2 regions of the Gordonia sp. VNK21 genome follow, and region 2 is predicted to be linked to the other one. Evidence: riboswitches for the same ligand, from Rfam matches in the RefSeq annotation. Region 2 holds a riboswitch; the other holds the start of a gene.
The links. A riboswitch is a leader RNA that binds a small molecule or an ion and turns the genes downstream of it on or off. The one in region 2 is predicted to bind cyclic di-AMP.
Positions count from the first base shown of each region.

Region 1: it holds a riboswitch for cyclic di-AMP, as region 2 does, so the genes downstream of both, ACJMNC_RS11395 (C40 family peptidase) here and ACJMNC_RS08410 (transglycosylase family protein) in region 2, are expected to answer to the same signal.

Region 1 covers NZ_JBJURU010000009.1:90,683-99,303, forward strand. The annotation lists gene ACJMNC_RS11385 (peptidase MA family metallohydrolase) at 1-862, opposite strand, end outside; gene ACJMNC_RS11390 (C40 family peptidase) at 864-1,889, opposite strand; gene ACJMNC_RS11395 (C40 family peptidase) at 1,978-2,565, opposite strand; cyclic di-AMP (ydaO/yuaA leader) riboswitch at 2,583-2,787, opposite strand; gene ACJMNC_RS11400 (hypothetical protein) at 2,892-3,173, opposite strand; gene ACJMNC_RS11405 (DEDD exonuclease domain-containing protein) at 3,338-5,167, shown strand; gene ACJMNC_RS11410 (Lrp/AsnC family transcriptional regulator) at 5,178-5,456, shown strand; gene trpD (anthranilate phosphoribosyltransferase) at 5,502-6,569, opposite strand; gene ACJMNC_RS11420 (hypothetical protein) at 6,631-7,020, opposite strand; gene ACJMNC_RS11425 (heme-copper oxidase subunit III) at 7,247-7,858, shown strand; gene ACJMNC_RS11430 (c-type cytochrome) at 7,937-8,621, shown strand, end outside.
Region 2 covers NZ_JBJURU010000006.1:120,151-128,771, forward strand. The annotation lists gene ACJMNC_RS08400 (hypothetical protein) at 1-103, shown strand, start outside; gene ACJMNC_RS08405 (flavin reductase family protein) at 100-615, shown strand; cyclic di-AMP (ydaO/yuaA leader) riboswitch at 891-1,063, shown strand; gene ACJMNC_RS08410 (transglycosylase family protein) at 1,070-1,693, shown strand; gene ACJMNC_RS08415 (hypothetical protein) at 1,873-2,055, opposite strand; gene ACJMNC_RS08420 (helicase-associated domain-containing protein) at 2,156-4,501, shown strand; gene ACJMNC_RS08425 (DNA repair helicase XPB) at 4,555-6,198, shown strand; gene ACJMNC_RS08430 (pyridoxal phosphate-dependent aminotransferase) at 6,195-7,364, shown strand; gene ACJMNC_RS08435 (TetR/AcrR family transcriptional regulator) at 7,463-8,092, shown strand; gene ACJMNC_RS08440 (alpha-ketoglutarate-dependent dioxygenase AlkB) at 8,495-8,621, shown strand, end outside.

The sequences.
Region 1 (8,621 bases), on a different contig from region 2:
CGGCTTCGGTGCCCGGATACGACAGCACCGCCGACTGCCCGCCGTCGGTGCGCACTGACGCGGCCAGCAGCCCCGGGTAGGTCCACGGCCCCACCTCGGCCGGTTGCGCGGACTGCCCGTCCTGCACCCCGGCGTCCGCGGCCAGCGAGCCGTCGCCGAGCAGCTTCCAGTCGTCGTCGTAGCGGGCCAGCGCGAAGGTCTCCGGCAGCGCGATCACCGGCTCGTCCACGCCGGGCCGGCCGGCGCCGCCGAGGGCGTAGCGCAGCGCCACCGGTGCGATCCAGCTGTCGCTGCTGCCGGCCTCCGAGAGTGCCACGTCCAGAGTGCCGTTGATGCGCGGCTCGGCGTCATCCGACGAGCGGATCCGGTAGCCGAAGTGGTTGAGCACCAGCGGGACTCCGCGGGTGCGGGCCGGCGCAGTGCTACTGCCGGCCGACGATCGCGCCGGACGCGACGCGGTGGCGCTTGTACCGGCTGCAGACGGAGTGGTCGCAGTAGAGGGGGCTGTCGCAGACGGGGTGGCGGACGACGGTCTGGCGGACGAGGGGGCCGGCCGGGCCGCGGCGCCGAGCCGGTCCTGCAACCGGTGCAGGCCGGCGCGGAAGGCGTCGGTGGCCAGCGGGTCGATGAGGACGTCGAGGTCGCGGCGATCGCCGCTGAGCACCGCGGCGCTCAGGGCGTCGAGCAGCCGCTGCACCCCCTCGTTGCGCTGCTGCTCGTAGGCGTTCGCCGGGGTGCTGGTGCCGGCCGATTCGGCCGGGGGCGCACCGTCGCCGGAATCACCGCAGGCGGCGAGCGGCATCAGCATCGCCGTCGCCAGGGCGACGGCCGTCAGGCGGCGGGGCCGCGACGATCGCGGCAAGTCAGTACCGTCGCGCGGCGTTGTACGGTCCGCCCTTGTCCACCGGCACCACGGCGACCGGAACGCCGAAGGTCGAGGCGTGGATGACGTAGCCGTCGCCGACGTACATGCCCACGTGGTGGCCGTCCGGATAGTAGATGATCAGATCGCCCGGCCGCAGATCGTCCCGGGCGACGGGCTTGCCGCCGCCGAGCTGCGCCTGGCTGGTGCGCGGAAGACCGACTCCGGCCTGCTTGTACGCCCAGACCATCAGCCCGGAACAGTCGAACTGGTGCGGTCCGGTCGCGCCCCACACATACGGGTCGCCGATCCGGCTGAGCGCGGCCTGCACCGCCACCAGATGGGGCGCGGTGCCCTTGGGCACCGACTTCACATCGAACGAATAGCGCGGTCCGCGCAGCGCGGCCAGTTCTTCACCGGTCATCGCCTTGTACACGGCGCGGATGGTGACGGCTTCGAGCTGCAGCTTGCCCTGCTGCTCCTGCAGTTCGCCGCGGGTCTTCTCGGTGGCCTTGACGGCGGCGGCGGCCTTCGCACCGGTGTCGCGCGCCTTCTTCTCGGCGGCGGCGGCGGCATCGGCGGTCTCGCGCAGGGCCTTCAGGTCGGCGGCGGCCTGGCGGGAGATCACTTCCAGATCGGTCATGTTGTCCAGCAGGCGCTGCGGGGAGTCGCTGACCAGCAGGGCGTACATCCGGTTCACCCGGGCGCCCCGGTAGCTGGCGCGCACCAGCGCGTCGACCTTGTCCTGCGACCCGGCCATCTTCGCCTGCGCGGCCTTCTGCCGCTTGGCGGCGGCGGCCGCCTCCTTCCGGGAGGCGGCGACGATCTTGCGCTGCTTGTCGTACTCGTCCTGGGCCTTGTTCATGGCCTCGGCCGTCTTCTCGGCCTTCACCGAAAGCGCCTTGTAGCGCTTGAGGACCGAGCCCGCGGTCTGCTGCGGCTCGGCCTGCGCGACCGGTGGTGTCACCACGCCGGCCACCACGGCGAGCACCGCGACCAGCGCCGCGATGATCGAGAACCTGCGCATCGTCGTCACTTCCATCCCCTGCCCGAGCAGGGCGAGCAGGCCGCGTCTTCCGCGTCCCGCCCGCCCTGCCGGCGACTGTTCACACCGCTCAGTAGCGACGGATACCGGTGAGGCTCCAGGCCTTGACCTTGTCCTTCTTCACCGGTACGCCCTCGGTCGAGGCGTGGATGAAGGTGCCGTTGCCCACATAGAGGCCGGCGTGACCGCCACCGTTGAAGATCAGCACGTCGCCGGGCTTGGCCGCGGCCAGCGAGGCCACCGGGGTGCCGCCGCCGAGCTGTCCGTAGCTGTCGCGCGGGAGGGTCTTGCCGGCCTGCTTGTACGACCACTGGACCAGGCCCGAGCAGTCGAAGGCGTTGGGGCCGGCCGCACCGTAGACGTACGGGGCGCCGAGCTTGGACTCCGCAGCGCGGACGGCCTTCTTGGCGCGCACCTGCTGGGAGTTCAGCCCCAGCGGACCGTCGTCCTGCTGACCCGGCTTGAACTGGTCCGGGACGGCTTTGTCATCGAGACCCGGGATGTCGAAGTTGCCGACGTTCGGGATGTGCACGGGGGCGGCATCGGCGTGCGAACCGCCGGCCAGCGCGAGGGCGCCGATGGCGATCGAGCCGGTCACGACAGCGGTCTTCACTGCGGTCTGCCCGGTGCTGGGCTGTTCCAAACGGTGTTTGGCCACGGAAATAGTTCTCCTTGTATGTCTCCCTGACCGCCGACCGGGTTAGCTGTCGGGTTCGGGCCGGAAGATGGCCCTACACCTCGGCGGATCGTCCGGGCTGCCGGACGGGTCCACCTCGGCGATTCACCCCGATCCGGGCCGCACGGTATCCACGCGGCCGGAAAAGGTGGTTCCCCGGTTCGCCTTCCGGAGTGCCGGAGGGCGATTAGGCGGTGACTCCCCGGAGCGGCGGTGTGGCCGCTCCTTCTTGGAAGGTCTCGGAAAGATTACGAAACCTGTCCGCCCATGTCTAGCCGCCGGGCCGAACAAGCACTCGGCCGTCTCCGTCAGACCGCTCGGAGGTACTGCCCGGAGAATTCACCGGAAGATCTCTGACCTGTAGCGATGCCGTTCCGGGCGGCCCGGGCGGCGGCCGGTGCGATCAGGGCCGCGGCGACCAGCGCATCGAGCGCCTCGGACATCTCGTGATCGACGCCGGTCAATTGGTCGTCGGGACCGAAGTCCCTGGTCGACGGGGCGAAAAGGACCTGCATCATGCAGTCCGCGCAGGCCCGGTTCCGGGCCGGGCAGGCGGCGCAGTCGATCATCATCTGTGATCTGCCTCTCATCGGGTTGCTTCAGGGCGGTGAGCGGTCGCAACGCAGCCGCCGCGACACGCCGGGCCGGCCGGCAAAGGCTCGACCCGGGCTGGAGACTATCGGCGCCCTCGGACATCGCCCCGGCGGCGACCGCCGTCCCCGCGATGTCCGACGGCGGGCCTACCGTGAATCACATGAACGTGATTCCCCGGACCGGACCCGCCCCGGACGCTGGGGCCCGTAGACCGGCGGCAGGTGCCGGTGAGCAGCTCAGTCTCGCCGACCTGCCCACCGGCGAACAGTTCGCCGCAACCGCCCTCTACGACCTCACGCTCGTGGTCGTCGACCTGGAGACCACCGGCGGCAGCGCCGAACACGACCGCATCACCGAGATCGGCGCGGTCAAGATCCGCGGAGGCGAGGTGCTCGGCGAGTTCGCGACCCTGGTGAACCCGGGCCGGGAGATCCCGCCGCAGATCGTGACCCTGACCGGGATCACCACCGCCATGACCTACGACGCCCCGCCCATCGAGCAGGTCCTGCCGGCGTTCTTCGAGTTCGCCCGCGGCGCGATCCTGGTGGCCCACAACGCCCGCTTCGACGTCGGCTTCCTCAAACGCAGTGCCGCCCGGATGGATCTGCCGTGGACATTCCCGGAGGCCCTGTGCACCGTGGCGATGGCCCGCCGGATCCTGTCCCGGCAGGAGGCCCCGTCGGTGAAGCTGTCGGTCCTGGCCGAGCTCTTCGAGGTCTCGGTCCAGCCCACCCACCGGGCACTCGACGACGCCCGCGCCACGGTCGACGTCTTTCATCGGCTGCTCGAGCGGGTCGGCAACCGGGGCGTGCGCACGTACGCCGACCTGCGCAGCTATCTCCCCCGTGCCGGGGCGGATGTGCGGGCCAAACGGACTCTGGCCGACGGACTGCCGCACCGGCCGGGCGTCTATCTCTTCCGCGGACCGGGCGACGAAGTCCTCTATATCGGGACCGCCGTGGATCTGCGCCGCCGGGTCGGCTCCTATTTCTCCGGCGACGCCCGCGCCCGGATGTCCGAGATGGTGCGGCTGGCCCAGCGGGTCGATCACGTCGAATGCGCCCACGGCCTCGAGGCCGGGGTCCGCGAACTGACCCTGCTCGGGGTCCACAAACCGGTCTACAATCGCCGCTCCCGCAGCCCGCACGGCGGCTGGTGGATCACCCTCACCGCCGAGCGCTTCAGTCGCCTCAAAGTCAGCCGCACCCCGGGCCCCGATGCGCTCGGCCCGATCTCCGGGCGCGCCGCAGCCGCCGACATCGCCGACGTCATCTCCGGAGCCGCCGGTCTGCGCACCTGCACCACCCGGCTCACCCGGGCCGACCATCACTGGTGCGAGGGCCCCGGCAACGCCGAGACACTCCCCGATCCGCTGGCCGCCGCCGTGCCGGGCCTGTGCCGCGCCGCCGGCGACCGGCCGCAGACCGTGTCGGACTATCTGCTCCGGGTCTGCGCGGTCCAGGATCTGTTCACCGGCCGCTCCGACGCGCTGCTCACCGATCTCGCCGCCCGGCTCGAGCGGCTCGCGCAGCTGCGCCGATTCGAGTCCGCCGCCCGCGCCCGCGACCGGCTCGCCGCCACCGTCGACGCCCTCGACCGGTGTCAGCGTCTGGCCGCACTGGCCCGGGTGGCCGAGCTGGTGCTGGCCCGGCCCGACGGCACCGGCGGCTGGGAACTGTCGGTGGTCCGTTACGGCCGGCTGGCCGCCGCCGGCCGCGCCGCCGCCGGGGTGCCCCCGATGCCGGTCGTCGATGCCCTCGTCGCGTCGGCGACGACGGTGCTCCCGCCCACCCCCGATGCGGGACCGCTCGCCGGCGCGCCCGCCGAGGAGACAGGCCTCATCGACCGCTGGATGCGCGAGCCGGGAGTCCGGCTGGTGCGCAGCACCGAACCGCTGCACTGGCCGAGCCGGGCCGCGGCCCGGTGGGCCGGCTTCTCACGCACCGCCCGCGCCGCGGTCGCGACCGCCCCGGGCGCCGCGACCGGCTAACGTGGCAGGCATGATCACCGCCATCGTCCTCATCGGCGCCGACATCCACCAGATCCCGGAGACCGCGCAGGCCGTCGCCGACATTCCCGGGGTCACCGAGGTCTATTCGTGCGCCGGCGACGTCGACCTGATCGCCAAGATCCGGGTGCGCAGCCACGACGAGATCGCCGAGGTGGTCACCGGCCGCATCAACCGGCTGCCCGGGGTGCGTCACAGCGCCACCCACATCGCCTTCCGCAGCTACTCCAGCAGCGAGGTCGAGGGCGGCTTCTCCATCGGCGACGACTGATCCCCCAGACCTCCGATCCCTGCCGCCGCCCCGACGCGGGCCGGCTCAGCCGGCCAGCGAGGTGCTGAGCGCGGCCCACTCGTCCAGCCGCTGCTCGGCCGCGCCGGAGTCGAGCACCCGGCCCACCCGCTCGGCGGCCTCCCGCAGCGCCGCGGTCAGTTCTCCGGCCTCGAAGAGCCGGTCCTGTTCGTAGGCGACCACGGCGGCGGCGGCATTGAGCACCACCGCATCGCGCACCGGGCCCCGGGCGCCGCGGAAGAGTTCGCGGGCCGCCTCGGCGTTCACCTGGGCGTCGCCGCCCTGCAGCGCCGAGAGCTCCACCAACTCGATGCCCAGGTCCCGGGGGTCGACGGTCTGCTCACGGACCTGACCGTCGACGATCTGCCAGACGGTGGACGTGGTGGTGGTGGTCAGCTCATCGAGGCCGTCGTCGCCTCGCACCAGCAGCACCCGGTTGCCGCGCTCGGCAAAGGTCTGCGCCAGCACCGGCGCCAGATCGACGAAGGCGCAGCCGATCAGGCCGGCCGGCGGATCGGCCGGGTTCGTCAGCGGACCGAGGACGTTGAAGACGGTGGGCACGCCGATCTGTTTGCGCGGCGGGCCGGTGAAGCGGAAGGCCGGATGGAAGACCGGAGCGAAGCAGAAGCCGATACCCACCTCGTCCACGCACCGGCGCACCGCCTCCGGGCCGAGCGAGATGGCCACGCCCAGCGCCTCGAGCACGTCTGCGCCGCCGCTCTTGCTCGACGCCGCCCGGTTGCCGTGCTTGATCACCGGCACTCCGGCCGCCGCCACCACGATCGAGGTCATCGTCGAGATGTTCACGGTGTGTGAGCGGTCGCCGCCGGTGCCGACGATGTCGAGCGCCGGACCGGCCAGCTGAACCCGGTTGGCCATGGCCAGCATGGTGTCGGCCAGGCCGCGCAGTTCCGCCGGCGCGGCGCCCTTCATCTTGATGCCTACTCCCAGCGCCGCGATCTGTGCACCGGTGGCCGCGTCGGACATGATCTCGCGCATCGCCCACGCGGCCTCGTCCACGGTCAGATCCAGACCGTCGGTGACCCGCCCCAGCACATACGGCCAGGACAGGTCGGCGGGGGTCGGCGGGACGATCCCGGACTGGGCCGGACCGGTGGACTGCGCGCCAGAATGTGCTGAGGTCACGGAGCCCAGCCTAATCGCCGGGTGCGCCCTGTCCGTCCGCGACGTCCATTACCGCCCAGCCGGCGCTCACCCCGCCGTGCCGCGAGGCCAGACTCGCCATCCGGGAGCGCTCCTGCGAGACGGTCCGGGCGTCCACGCGCTGCACCCGCACCAGCACGGTCGGCTCCAGCCCGGCCGGGGCGGACGGATCCTCCGGGAGTTCCGGCCCGGGGACGTACTGTTCCTGAGCCGCGAGACCGCGCGCCGCCTCCGAGGCACCGGACGGGAGCCAGAGGAGATGCCGCAGGATCACCGGCCGCTCCGGGTCGACGCCGGCCCCGGACAGCACGGTCGAGCTCGCCGCCGCGTCGTCGTAGCTCAGCACGATCGGCCGGGCCCGCCGATCGTCGGGCTCCAGCACGGGCCGGCCCGTGCCCCGTCGCCGACTGAAGCACCCCATCGCCGTACCACCTTTCCCGGCCGCGCAACCCGCGTCTGCGGGGCGTGCTGCACTCACTGTGCCCGATATGGCGGGACACGCCGGAGCCGACCCCCCGCACAGTGCACCACCAGCAGAGATGCAAAGTTTTCCGACCAATTTCGGACCCGAGTGGGCACGGCTTACTACGAACCGTCATACTTCTCTTGTGACTAGCGCTGTGGGTACTTCAGGAAACGCCATCACCTCGCGCGTGCACTCGCTGAACCGTCCGAACATGGTCAGCGTCGGCACGATCGTCTGGTTGTCGAGCGAGTTGATGTTCTTCGCCGGCCTTTTCGCGATGTACTTCGTCGCCCGGGCCAATGCGTCGGACGGCTGGCCTCAGCCGCCGACCGAGCTGAACCTGGGTCTGGCCGTACCGGTCACCACGGTGCTGATCCTGAGCTCCTTCACCTGCCAGTTCGGCGTCTTCGCCGCGGAGCGCGGCGATGTCTTCGGCCTGCGCCGCTGGTACACCCTCACCCTGGTGATGGGCACCTTCTTCGTTCTCGGTCAGGGCTACGAGTACCTGCACCTGATCGAGCACGGCACCACGCTCTCCTCCAGCGCTTACGGCTCGGTCTTCTACATGGCCACCGGGTTCCACGGCCTGCACGTGATCGGCGGCCTGATCGCCTTCGTCTTCCTGCTGGTGCGCACCAAGCTGTCGAAGTTCACGCCGGCGCAGGCGACCGCGGCGATCGTCGTGTCCTACTACTGGCACTTCGTCGACGTCGTCTGGATCGCCCTCTTCGTGGTCATTTACTTCATTCAATAGGCCCCGGCGGCCTTCGGACGGCCGGCCCCGGGCCGACGTCCACCGAAACAGTCCAAAACGCTTAGTAGAGAGTCACCGATGAGATCTTCTCCACCGAGTCCGTCCGAACCGCTCGACGGCGGCCCGGACGCCGCAGTGAGCGATTCGACCGCCGGGAACGCCAAAGACGCCGGCCGCCGCGCCAAGTCGCGCCGTAAGCTGCGCCGTCGCGCCGGCGGCACCGCCTTCCTGCTGCTCGGCCTGGCCGTCACCGGCCTGCTGGCCGCCCTGCTGTCGCCCAAGCCGCAGGTCGCCACCGCGGACTCCAACCAGGCCTCCCTGGTCGCCGCGGGCAAGCAGCTGTACGAGACCTCCTGCATCACCTGCCACGGCGCCAACCTCGAAGGCGTGAAGGACCGCGGTCCGTCCCTGCTCGGCGTCGGTGACGCCGCGGTGTACTTCCAGGTCTCCACCGGCCGTATGCCCGCCGCCCGCGGTGAGGCACAGGCCCAGCGCAAGCCGGAGAAGTTCACCGAGGCGCAGATCGATCAGCTCGGCGCCTATATCCAGGCCCTCGGCGGCGGTCCCCGGGTCAAGTACGAGACCAACCCGGACGGCTCGATCAAGTACAACGACCAGGGTCTGCCGGTGCTGGCGATGGGTTCGCTGCAGGGTGACGACCTCGGTCGCGGTTCCGAGCTCTTCCGTCTCAACTGCGCGTCGTGCCACAACTTCACCGGTCGTGGCGGTGCGCTCTCCGGTGGTAAGTACGCTCCGCCGCTGA
Region 2 (8,621 bases):
CACCGCGGTGGTGACGATCGTCTACGTGCTCGCGCTCTGCGCGCCCATCGGCCTGGTGCTGGCCGTCGTCTTCGCGCTGCTGTCCGGGCGGCGCAGCCGATGAATCACGACGCCGAGCTGCGTCCCGCGTCGGATCTCGCCGAGCTCAGGCGCGCCTACAGCTGCTTCCCGTCCGGGGTGGTGGCGGTGTGCCGGCAGAGCGGCGGCGGACCGCTCGGCATGTCGGCCAGTTCGTTCACCACGGTCTCGCTGGAGCCGCCGCTGGTCTCGGTGTGCGTGCGGCAGGAGTCGGGCACCTGGCGGACATTGCGTGAGCAGACCCGGCTCGGGGTGAGCGTCTTCGCCGCCGATCAGGGCGAGCTGTGCCGGCAGCTGGCCGGGCCGTCGCCCGGGCGCTTCAACGGCGTGCAGCCGATCCCCGGAGACGACGGAGAACTGTTCATTCCGGGGGCCACCGCGCATCTGGCCGTCGAGATCGCGGGCGAGGTGCCGGCCGGCGACCATCTGGTGGTCCTGCTGCGCGTGCGCGCATTACGAAGTGATCACGAGGCGGCACCGCTGGTATTCCATGGCAGCAGCTTCCACGCACTCTCTCCTCATGCGTCACAGCGGTGACCGTGGCGGCGTGTCGGACGTCTCAACCATTCTGTGACCTTACTCACATAACGACGCGATAACGAACCGGATACGAACCAGGCGTCAGCGCCGTGAACAGCGATGATGGCCGATCCGGTCCGAAACGCCCGAAATCGGCCCGGAAATGCACCCGCCGCAAGGACGTGCAACCACCTCACAGATTCCGTAGTGTCCACTGCGGTCACCCGAATAGGTGATCACACCCACCGATATGGACGTCCCGACGGTCGCGCCCAACCTCGTTCCGCCGCCGGGTCAACCGAAGAACGATTCAGGAACGAGGACGGGGGACCCACCTCCCATACGGGAAACGGCAGCCGGCACCCGCCGACCGCCTTGGGGTCAAGTTCCACCGCGACGCGGCGGAACCGGGCACCTCTCGCCCGAACCCGACAGCTGACTTCGTAGGCGCGTGGAGAGAGGAAATACTTCGATGACCGGACGTCACGCCAAGCAGACGACCAGCACCACCACCAAGACTTTCGCCAAGGTCGCCCTGACCGGTGCCGTCCTCGGCGGCGGCGCCGCCGTCCTGGGCGGCGGCCACGCGAGCGCTGCCACCGATTCCGAATGGAATCAGGTCGCGCAGTGCGAGTCGGGCGGCAACTGGCACATCAACACCGGTAACGGCTACTACGGCGGCCTGCAGTTCAGCCAGAGCACCTGGGCCGCCCACGGCGGCACCGCCTTCGCCCCGAGCGCCCACCAGGCCTCCAAGGAGCAGCAGATCGCCGTGGCCGAGAAGGTTCTGGCCACCCAGGGCAAGGGCGCCTGGCCCACCTGCGGCACCGTGCTGAGCGGCCCGAGCCCGCGTCAGGCCCCGGCCGACAACCAGCCGGCCCCGAAGAAGGCCTCCCCGCAGGCCAAGAGCGACGACGCCAAGTCCGGCGACGAGGCCATCGCCCAGATCGACCAGAGCGTCGCCGACTCCGCCAAGGTCAGCCCCGAGGTCAAGAGCGCCTGGGACGCGGCCAAGAAGTCGGGCTTCACCCTCAACGACAACCAGGTGAAGATCTACAACGACAACAAGTCGGCGATCGATCAGTTCCTCGGCTGATCCTCACCGCACAGCGACAAGCCCCGGACCTGCACAGGTCCGGGGCTTGTCGGTTTCAGGAGCGGTGGCTGCGCGGCATACCGCAGGTCCCGGCGGCGACCGTGCCCGTCGCCGGGCACGCCCGAACCGTCAGGCGGCAGCGGCGGGGCGCTGCCCGGTGCGGCGGCCGGGCGGCCGGTTCAGCGATTGACGACGGTGTGCGCGTGCACGTACGGCAGATCCTCTGCCGGAATCGGGAAGACGGTCTCGTCGCCGAACGGCGACAGCGCACCCGCGAGGTGGGCGGTCAGCTCGGTCACCGCATGATCGTCGCCCTCGATCTCGGGCCAGCCGTTGTCCACGTAATGATTCTTCTTAGCCACGCGCTCATTGTGCCATGTGCCGCCCGGACGCTGCGCCTTGACCTGCGGACCCGCCCGGCGACCAGCGGGTCGGCGACGGCGCGCCGGTAGAATCGTCCGGATGACTCCGGATCGCCCCGTGCGCGGCCTGGCCGAGACCCTGGCCGACCGCTCCGACGACGAACTGTCCGGACTGCTGGCGCTCCGTCCCGACCTGGCCTCACCGCCGCCGCGCGGTACCGGCGTGCTGGCCCAGCGCGCACTGTCGTCGGCGTCGATCGCACTGGCCGGCGACGGCCTGGACCTGCTCACGGTGGCCGTCCTCGAAGCCTTCCTCGACGCCGGCGCCCTCGCCGACCGCACCGAGCTGATCGGGCCGGTCGGCCGTGACCAGATCGTCGCCCGGCTCGGCCGCCGCGCCCGCCGCCCCGCCGTGGATGCGCGACTGAAGCTGCTGGCCGATCAGGCGCTCATCTGGGATGCGGGCACCGGCACCGCCCGCAAGCCGCAGTGGGTGGCCGGCATCCATCTGCCTGCCGCCCTGCCCTGGCGCGCGCACGTGCTGCTGGGCCCGCTGGCCACCGAGGACCCGTCGATGGTCGAATCCCGGCTCGACGCCCTCGACGACCGCCGGCGCGGACTGCTGCTCACCCTGGCCGCGGGCTCCCCGCTCGGCCGCAGCCGGGATGCGGCGCCCGATGCGGACCCGCAGGCGCCGGTCCCGCAGCTGATCGCCGACGGCCTGCTCTCCCGGATCGACGAACAGACCGTGGAGCTGGTGCCGATGGCCGGGCGGCTGCTGCGCGGCGAACCGCCGCTGATCACCGCCGACCTGTCCGAGCCGCAGCCCGGTGCGGCCGGCCGCTTCGGCCCGGAGCAGATCGACGCGGCCGGCGCCGGGGAGGCGCTCGAACTGCTCCGGCACGCCGACGAACTGCTCACGGCCCTGGCCCTGAGCCCGGCGGCCATCCTGCGCTCGGGCGGCCTCGGGGTGCGCGAGCTGCGCCGCCTGGCCAAGGCCACCGGCCTGACCACCGCGCGGATCGCCCTGCTGGCCGAGCTGCTCTCCGCCGCGCGGCTGATCGATCGCGGCTTCCCCGAGCCGGCGCCGGACGGCTGGAACGGCGACGAGGTCTTCGCCCCGACCGTGGCGGTCGACGGCTGGCGCACCCTGGGCACCGAACGACGCTGGCTGTCCCTCGCCCAGGCCTGGCTGGACCTGCCGCGGCGGCCGTGGCAGGTCGGCGACACCGACCGGGACGGCAACACCCTCGCGGCGCTGTCGTCCGAACTGCACGATGCCGGGGCCGCGATCAGCCGCCGCCAGGTCTTCGAAGCACTGGCCGCTACCGAACCGGCCACCGTGGTCAGTGCGCGTGAGCTGGCCACCGCCCTGGCGTGGCGCCGACCCCGCCAGCTGCGCCGGTGGACCGATCGCTATGTGAGCGAGACGCTGCGCGAGGCCACCGACCTCGGACTGGTCGCGCACGGGGCGCTGACCAGCGTCGGCCGCGCCCTGCTCGAGGCGGCCGAGGAGGCCGACGACCACCCGGAGGACGAGGCCTCGACAGCCGCCGTACTGGCCGCCATGGACACCGCCCTCCCGGCACCGGTGGACCACTTCCTGGTGCAGGCCGATCTGACCCTGATGGTGCCCGGCCCGATGACCCCGGAGCTCGCCGAGCAGGTCACCGCGGTGGCCGATCTGGAATCCGGCGGCGCCGCCTCGGTGTACCGGATCAGCGAGGAGTCCATCCGCCGGGCCCTCGACACCGGACGCAGCGGCGCCGAACTGGTCGAGCTGTTCACCACCGCCTCACAGACCCCGGTCCCGCAGTCGCTGACCTACCTGATCGAGGACGTCGCACGCCGGCACGGCCGGCTGCGGGTGGGGCTGGCGTCGTCGTTCGTCCGCTGCGAGGATCCGGCGACGCTGGCCGAGGTACTGCGCAGCGATGCGGCCGCCGAACTGTCACTGCGGGCGCTGGCGCCCACGGTGGCCGTCTCCCCCGCCCCGGTCCGCGATGTGCTCGTCGCCCTGCAGACGGCGGGTTTCGCCCCGGCCGGCGAGGACTCCTCCGGCGCCCTGATCGACCTGCGCAGCCGCGGCGGCCGGGTTCCTGCCCGCAGACCGCCGGGCCGCCCGGCGCACCGGCGGTCCCGTCCCGGGCCCGGGCAGCTGGCCGCGGTGATCAGCCGGATGCGGGCCTCCGACCGGGCCGAGGCCCCGCGCGATCCGGACGTCTTCGCCTCCGGCGGCGGCGCCTCCACTCCGGCGCTGATCCAGCTCGCCATCCGCAGCGGCCGAACCCTGCGCATCGGCTACGTCGACGCCACCGGGGTGGCCAGCCGCCACCTGGTGAGCCCGTCGGCCATCTCCGCGGGTCAGCTGGTGGGCACCGCCGGCGACGACGACGAGCCGCAGCGGTTCTCGCTGCACCGCATCACCGCCGTCGACGTCCTGTAGCGTTCGGTGGCCCTGACCTGACAGCCGGGCCGCCGATCTGGACAATGGATCGGGTGACTGACGGACCGTTGATCGTGCAATCGGACAAGACTCTGCTGCTGGAAGTGGACCACCGCGATGCCGGTGAGGCGCGGGCGGCGATCGCCCCGTTCGCCGAGCTCGAACGGGCGCCCGAGCACGTTCACACCTACCGGGTCACGCCGCTGGCGCTGTGGAATGCGCGGGCCGCCGGTCACGACGCCGAGCAGGTGGTCGACGCCCTCGTCTCGTTCTCCCGGTATCCGGTGCCGCAGCCGCTGCTGGTGGACATCGTCGACACCATGGGCCGCTTCGGCCGGCTGCAGCTGGTCAAGAGCCCGGTGCACGGTCTGACCCTGGTCTCCCTCGACCGCGCGGTCCTCGAGGAGGTGCTGCGCAACAAGAAGGTGGCGCCGATGCTCGGCGACCGGATCGACGACGACACAGTCGTCGTGCATCCGTCCGAGCGCGGCCGGCTCAAGCAGGTGCTGCTCAAGATCGGCTGGCCGGCCGAGGATCTGGCCGGGTACGTCGACGGCGAGGCGCATCCGATCGCCCTGGAGCAGGACGACTGGGAGCTGCGCGACTACCAGCAGCTGGCCGCGGACTCGTTCTGGGCCGGCGGCAGCGGTGTGGTGGTGCTGCCCTGCGGCGCCGGCAAGACGATGGTGGGCGCGGCCGCGATGGCCAAGGCGCAGGCCACCACCTTGATCCTGGTGACCAACACGGTCGCGGGCCGGCAGTGGAAGCGGGAGCTGGTGGCGCGCACCAGCCTCACCGAGGACGAGATCGGCGAGTACTCCGGCGAGAAGAAGGAGATCCGCCCGGTCACCATCGCCACCTACCAGGTGATGACCCGCAAATCGAAGGGCGAGTACAAGAACCTGGACCTGTTCGACTCCCGCGACTGGGGGCTGATCGTCTACGACGAGGTCCATCTGCTGCCCGCGCCGGTGTTCCGGATGACCGCCGATCTGCAGTCCCGCCGCCGGCTGGGTCTGACCGCCACACTGGTCCGCGAGGACGGCCGGGAGGGCGACGTGTTCAGCCTGATCGGTCCCAAACGCTACGACGCGCCGTGGAAGGACATCGAGGCGCAGGGCTGGATCGCCCCGGCCGACTGCGTCGAGGTGCGGGTGACCATGACCGACGAGGAGCGGCTGCAGTACGCGGTGGCCGAGGCCGACGAGAAGTACAAGCTCTGCTCCACCGCGCATTCGAAGCTGCGGGTGGTGCGCTCGATCCTCGAACAGCACCGGGGTTCGCCGACGCTGGTGATCGGCGCCTACATCGATCAGCTCGAGGAGCTGGGCCGGGAGCTCGACTGCCCGGTGATCCAGGGGTCGACCCGCAACAAGGAGCGCGAGCGGCTCTTCGACGCCTTCCGCAGCGGTGAACTGCAGACCCTGGTGGTCTCCAAGGTGGCCAACTTCTCCATCGACCTGCCGGAGGCCTCGGTGGCCGTGCAGGTCTCGGGCACCTTCGGCTCCCGGCAGGAGGAGGCGCAGCGGCTGGGCCGGCTGCTGCGGCCCAAGGCCGACGGCGGTCAGGCGCACTTCTACTCCGTGGTCTCGCGCGACAGCCTCGACGCCGACTACGCGGCCCACCGGCAGCGTTTCCTGGCCGAACAGGGCTACGCCTACCGCATCATCGACGCCGACGATCTGCCGCTGGTATGAGCGGCGACCGGCAGCCCATGGTGGCGCGGCTGCGGCCCTTCGCGTCGACGATCTTCGCCGAGATGTCGGCGCTGGCCGTGGCGCACGACGCGGTGAACCTGGGGCAGGGCTTCCCGGACGCCGACGGCCCGGCGGCCATGCTCGAGGCGGCGCGGCAGGCGATCGCCGACGGCCGGAACCAGTATCCGCCGGGGGCCGGCGTCCCCGAACTGCGCGCGGCGATCAGCGAACACCAGCGGGCCCGGTACGGGCTCGAGTACCACCCGGACGATCAGGTGCTGGTGACCGTCGGCGCCACCGAGGCGATCGCCGGGGCGGTGCTCGGTGTGGTGGAGCCGGGCCGCGAGGTGGTGATGATCGAGCCGTACTACGACTCGTACGCCGCGGTCGTGGCACTGGCCGGCGCGGTCCGCAAGACGGTGCCCCTGGTGCCCGACGGCGACGGTTTCCGCCTCGACCTGGATGCGCTGGCGGCGGCGTTCGGCCCGAATACCGCCGCGGTGCTGGTGAATTCGCCGCACAATCCGACCGGCACGGTGCTCACCGATGCGGAGCTGACCCGGATCGGTGAGCTGGCGATCGAGCACGACGCGGTGGTGATCACCGACGAGGTGTACGAGCATCTGCTCTTCGACGGCCGCCCGCATCGGCCGATGGCCGCCTTCGACGGCCTGTACGAGCGGACCCTGCGGATCTCCGGGGCCGCCAAGACCTTCAATGTGACCGGCTGGAAGGTGGGCTGGATCAGCGGTCCGGCGCCGCTGGTGGCCGCCGCCCGGGCGGCGAAGCAGTACCTGTCCTACGTGGGCAGCGGCCCGTTCCAGCCGGCGGTGGCGCTGGCGCTGCGCACCGAGCTGGACTGGGTGGCGCAGTCGGCGCAGGAGCTGCAGGCCAAGCGGGATCTGCTGCGCGCGGCCCTGGCCGACGCCGGGCTGACCGTGCACCGCAGCGAGGCCACCTACTTCGTGCTGGCCGATCCGCGACCGCTGGGATTCTCCGACGGCGCGGCGCTGTGCCGGGAGATGCCGGAACGGATCGGAGTGGCCGCGGTGCCGGTCGGGGCCTTCGTCGACGATCATCCGCGCTGGGATCATCTGGTGCGGTTCGCCTTCGCCAAATCGGATGCGGCGATCGCCGAGGCGGGGCGACGGCTGCGCGCGCTGTGAGCCGGCGGCGGGGTGCGGTGCGAGTACTATCCTGGGGGCGAGACGCGCCGCTCAAGCGACTGTCCGCACCAGCAGCGAGAGTCCAAGGGGGATTCACCATGTCCGCAGTGCCGCCAGACGCCGACGCGGACCCGCAGCTGCGCCGGAAACGCAGCAACACCCGCCGCCGGCTGCTCGAGTCCGCATTCGACGTCTTCGCCGCCAAGGGTTTCGGTCAGACCACCGTGCATGACGTCTGCGACGCGGCCGGCTTCACCCGGGGCGCCTTCTACTCCAACTTCACCTCCCTCGACGAGCTGTATCTGGAGATGTGGCAGCAGTATTCGGACGGGCTGGTCGCGCAGATCGGCGAGATCGGCGATACGCTGGCCACCACCGGTCCGGTGAGCATCGAGACGCTGGTGCGCGCCGTGGACGAGGGCCTGGGCTTCGATCCGTCGTGGTTCCAGCTCTCCACCGAGTTCACCGCGATCGCCGGCCGCAAGCCGGCGGTGCTCGCCCTGCTGCGCGCCCAGGAGCAGAAGGTCCAGGCAGCCCTGGCGCCGGTGCTGCGTTCGCTGCTCGCGGGCAGCGGCCGCACGGCGGTCGACGACGCCGAGCTGTGCGCGGCCGTCGTCGCCGTCCACGACGGCACCCTCGTCCAGTGCATGATCGAAGAAGACGTCGCTCTCGCCCGCGCCCGCCGGGTCCGCCTCCTCACCAACACCATCGAGGCCTACACCGTCTGACCCCCGCCGCACCCTCGGCCGAGTGCCGGCGAGCCCCTCGGTGGCCGAGCTCCGGCGACCCCCCTTGGTCGCCGAGTACCGGCGCCCCCCTTGGTGGCCGGGTTCCGGCGAGTCCCCCGGGCTGGGCGGTCTATCAAGCCCCCTGGTCGCCGAGTCCCGGCGAGCCCCCCTGGTCGCCGAGTCCCGGCGAGCCCCCTTGCTGGCCGAGTCCCGGCGAGCCCCCCTTGCTGGCCGAGTACCGGCGAGCCCCCCTTGCTGGCCGAGTGCCGGCGAGCCCCCTTTGGTGGCCGAGTACCGGCGAGCCCCCTTTGGTGGCCGAGTGCCGCCCGAGGAACGAGGGCGGTGTATCGAGGCCCACCCTCAGTCGAACACATTTTCGACATCGCGGGGTAGAGTGACGTCATGCGCGGCGGAATCCAGGAGTCCCTCTTCGACGCACCCGACGAGACGGTCACCGCGGTGCACCCGCTGGCCGGGGGCGTGCGCCGCCGTGAACTGTCCCACGGCGCCTGGGTGGATCTGCGGCCGG